2 regions of the Lysinibacillus sp. EB106-09-02-XG168 genome follow, and region 1 is predicted to be linked to the other one. Evidence: riboswitches for the same ligand, from Rfam matches in the RefSeq annotation. Region 1 holds a riboswitch; the other holds the start of a gene.
What was found. Region 1 has a riboswitch for FMN ahead of AC3WSO_RS07220 (ECF transporter S component). Riboswitches for the same ligand answer to the same signal wherever they lie in the genome.
Positions count from the first base shown of each region.

Region 1 (2,409 bases):
ATATATAAAAATCCAACCTCCCACAACACTGTAAAAAGTTAACAATAAAAAACAACCAAGTACACCCATACGACCAATCCAAGCCCAGCCTGTTTTCGTCGGTGTAATTTTTTTATATGCTGTCACAGCCTCAGACTGTGTACCACGACCTAAAATATACTCTGATAATAACATCGGCAAACCAATCAACAATGTAAATAGAACAAAAATAAGGAAAAATGCTCCCCCACCACTTTGTCCAGTAACATACGGCAACTTCCATATTGCCCCTAGCCCGATTGCAGCTCCCGCTGATGCTAAAATAAAGCCTAGTTTACTAGACCACTGACTCTTTTTTTCACTCATCTCTTCAAACTCCTCTAACATTCTAAACTCTTCCTTATTTTACATGAAAATAGTAATCTAGACTAGATTATTTCTACTTGTTACTTTCGCACAATAATATCCAGCATATCCATCATTCTCTCTTCCCAATATAAAAAAAACCTCAAGCACTTAACAGCTCGAGGTCTCACCATATTATTTTGTTATATACATAGAGCGCTGTTGATGAATCCATTTGCGCATTGTTGTAAATAGTAATGCCATGATAAACGTTATTAAAATACCCTTAATAATGTTAAATGGCAAAATACCAGCTACGATCATTTTATATAGTGAATCACCTACGACAGGCTCCATCCCTAAAAAGTAAGTGTACATAGGTAAAAATACTGCATAGTTAAGAATGCTCATTCCCACTGCCATTATGATTGTACCTGCAGCTAAACCTCCGACAAGACCTTTAACTGTTTTGGCGCGATTAAAAACAAAGCTAACTGGTAAAATAAATAAAATACCTGTTACAAAGTTCGCAATATGACCTACCGGTACACCTGTTGGCGTACCTGAGAAAATCCAGTCCAACACATTTTTAAAGAATTCTACTAAAACACCAGCTACAGGTCCCATTGTGATCGCCGCAAGCAATGCAGGCATATCACTGAAGTCTACTTCCAAAAACGCTGGAAATGGCGGAATAGGGAAATTAAAAAGCATTAACAAAAACGAAATACTGCTCAGCATGCCAATCGTAATAAACGACTGAAGTTTAACATTTTTCTTCATAGTAAACTCTCTCCTCTTTGCTGATTCAATCTCGCAAGAAGAAAGGTTACGACCTCATCAATTCTTATTATGAAAAAACCCTTATGCAAAATAAGCATAAGGGAGAATAGGCATGATTAAAGAAACGCCATTAATTAACTATTGTTGAGCTTACGCTGTGTAAAGCCACAACGAAAAAACGCTCGTACATAGCTAAATTCATAACAATGAATGACGATCGCACCTCCATCTTCTCCCATCCAGACTTTAACTGTCGGCCTTGGAATTACACCAAGTCAGCCATGCAAAAAAAATTATTTGCACAGGTCGCGGGCTGAAGAGTTTTAGTAAATTATTCGAGCTAATGAAAGACATTAGCATTTACAACTCTATTACCGCCGGTCGGGATTTTCACCCTGCCCCGAAGATGAATCAATATTTTTTTGTTTCATAGCCTTACTATAATGAATTATGAAGGAAAAGTAAATAGCTTTGCTTAAAAAATTCCGATTAAACTTGTATGTTTTACAAACACCCGCAATAGTCCTATCTTTAACAGATAAGGGTTTGCTTCAGCCCCGTTGATTATTATTCTTCATCAATCGGGCTATTGCCAGCCATTGATCTCCTTTTAACCTCTGATAAACTAACAAGAGCATTCACGCACGTACAGCGGCGAGAATGCTCCAAAAAATTCACTTATAAAGTTGCGTTCAGTTTTTTGTTGTTTCACCATTTATGGCATATATCGTTTATTGGCTCCTACAGGCTTTGGTAAGAAATTTTTCAAATCAAATCCTTCCCAACTCTCCTGTACAACATTGTCTAAGCGTACTTGTTGATCAAAGCTTGCAGCAGTGAGCATCATAGCTTCAATTAATTGAGTTGCACGAACTGCATCCATAGTTGTTAAATCAAGCGGTTCATCAAACGTAACAATAACGCCTTCTGCTACCTCTTTCACAGTGTATTTTATATTTTCCGGTAAGACAGGAACGTATGCATCATCATTATTATTTTGCATAACAGAAAGAGCTTCTGTTACAGTAGAAAAAGTTTTACGAGAATCAGGTGATAAGTATTCAGTCCCATTTTCATCTCTATATAAATAATAATTAAAATGATTTGAGCTTGTTAATGCCATAGGCTTACTTGGCTTGGCACCATCAGGATTTTCGAACTCAATATCTTTATACTCTGTGTCTGAAAATGTATCCTGTAATGTCCCTAAATATTCGTCTGTATCTACAGAAGCGACATCATAGCCATTTTTCTTCGGCAATACATGAACTAGTTTATCGCCCTTCTCCTTCAATTTTCCTT
Region 1 covers NZ_JBYTDN010000003.1:1,336,725-1,339,133, reverse strand. The annotation lists gene AC3WSO_RS07225 (sodium-dependent transporter) at 1-345, opposite strand, end outside; gene AC3WSO_RS07220 (ECF transporter S component) at 520-1,107, opposite strand; FMN riboswitch at 1,331-1,519, opposite strand; gene AC3WSO_RS07215 (RNA polymerase subunit sigma) at 1,823-2,409, opposite strand, start outside.

Region 2 (2,409 bases), 250 kb from region 1:
GTGTCAACATGATCAATACTAACGGTAAAGGCTGTTTGATGATTATCTGTATTCACACTAACCATAGGGTTTAATGCTAATTTTTGTGCAAGCTGCTGGGAAATTGGCGTACATATAAGTCCCCTTCCATAGGTAGCCATAAAGTTAATCGTTTCAGGGGTTATAAATTCCGCAAGTGCTAGTAAGTCCCCTTCATTTTCCCGATCCTCGTCATCTACTACTATAATTATCTTTCCTTGCTTTAAATCCTCAATTGCTTCTTCAATCGAATGTAGCAATTTCGCCACCTCCCTGTTGGTTAAAATCCGTTTTGTGCTAAGAAGTCTTTTGTGATGGCCGGCGGTTCCTGACCATACTTAAGTTGATGTAAAATGTATTTTCCTACTAAATCGGTTTCTATATTGACGAGATCACCAATTTTCTTCATACCTAAAATTGTTTCCTTGTACGTATGGGGTATCAAAGATACTGTGACACCGTTTTTCTCAACTTGAAAGAGTGTTAAGCTCGTTCCGTCAATTGTGATGGAGCCCTTTGGAATACAGAAGCTCGTTAACTCCTTTGATAGCTCTATATCAATATAGACTGCATTTGCTAACGGCCGCTTTCGTACTACTTTCCCTACTCCATCTACATGCCCAGATACAAAATGACCACCGAATCGCCCATTCGCTGACATAGCGCGTTCTAAATTTACTGGATCTCCTATTGCGAGCTGCTGTAAATTTGTTGCCTTTACCGTTTCTGGCATTACATCCATCGTAAGCTCCTGATCATTAAAAGATATGACTGTTAAACAAACACCATTGACCGCAATACTGTCCCCGAGCTTTACATCCTCTACCATTTTCTTTGAAATAACAGTAATTTTCATACTTTTTCTATCGCTTTGCAAGGTTTTTACGGTACCAACATCCTCAATAATTCCTGTAAACATTTTTTCACCCACTTCTATTCTTTGTTCTAAGCTTATCTATTCCACTTTTGGAGCCCTATGTACCTCCTCCCTCAATCAAAAATTTCTGTTCAAATAAAAAACCCCTTTGATTAAAGGGGTTTGGGAGTTCATATAAATAAGACGTCAACAAATAAACCTTTAGGAAACAAAATTTTTCCATAGGCCACCATCTCATCGTTCTTCTCCCATCCAGACTTTAACTGTCGGTTTTGGATTTGCACCAAATCAGCTTGCGCTCACGGACTTTGAATTACTTCATCACCGCCGATTGGGAATTTCACCCTACCCCGAAGAACTACTACTATTTAATTCGTTAGCTAAATAAATAAATTCCACCTTGGCGTAATTGCGTCCGGAGGCTTTAGGTCAGGCGTTTTCACAGGATGTGAAGTGCTTAGCCTGAGTTCCTCTGTTTCAGTGGGTGTCCAAACACCTACTGAATGAAGATAAAAAAACTTCCCAACTTAAACGATGGGAAGTAGTTTACATAAAAGCATAATCAAATAAACCTTATAAACTCAAGCGAATTTAAAAAGTTCTTACTTTTACCCTTCTCCCATCCAGACTATAACTGTCGGTTTTGGATTTGCACCAAATCAGCTTGCGCTCACGGACTTTGAATTGCTTCATCACCGCCGATTGGGAATTTCACCCTACCCTGAAGGATATTTTTATTTAGCTATTTCTTACAATAACACTACTTAATTAATTTATCCAGACAAATCTCAAAATCAATTCTAAGTTTCTGTCATGATGCCCTATTCACATGTAGGTCTAGACTACATCACGTCCTGATTACGCCTTTGTGGCTAACATCCTGTTGTTGCTGTCGTTACGTTAGCACTTCACTTTCGCACAATAAACATCTGTTGCTGTCGTTACGTTAGCACTTCACTTTCGCACAATAAACATCTGTTGCTGTCGTTACGTTAGCACTTCACTTTCGCACAATAAACATCCATTGCCTTAAGCAGCTCATCGGACGCCTCCAGGAAAGCGCACGAATCAACCACACATTATGGTGATGATCCAAAAATATTTATTAGTGAAAAAAATTGCTCATCTAGAGTTATTTGTACTCCTCTGTTTCATATCCTGTATAATCATGTCATTTTTTTAAGTATAGGCAGTAACATTTTCAAAAAAAAAACGTCTTTACAACTAGATTATAAAGGAGATAGTTTACATGAAATATATTATCTTTGATTTTGATGGAACATTGGCAGATTCTACAGCAGTGTTAGCATCAGCTTGGAATACAATTGCGCAAAAATATAAATTTAAAGGAATAGAGTTAAAGGAAATTGAATCGTTGAAAAAATTATCTATAGCGGAACGAAGTAAATTATTCGACTTTCCTATGTATAAATTACCGATGATTTTACCGCAATTTTATCGCTTATATCGCCAGTCATTAAATGATGTTCATCTTTATAACGGTATGAAGGAAG
Region 2 covers NZ_JBYTDN010000003.1:1,589,344-1,591,752, reverse strand. The annotation lists partial or broken gene ribB (3,4-dihydroxy-2-butanone-4-phosphate synthase) at 1-278, opposite strand, end outside; gene ribE (riboflavin synthase) at 299-937, opposite strand; FMN riboswitch at 1,132-1,257, opposite strand; FMN riboswitch at 1,503-1,628, opposite strand; gene AC3WSO_RS08460 (HAD-IA family hydrolase) at 2,145-2,409, shown strand, end outside.
Region 2: linked by a shared signal. The riboswitch ahead of ribE (riboflavin synthase) and the one ahead of AC3WSO_RS07220 (ECF transporter S component) in region 1 are both predicted to bind FMN.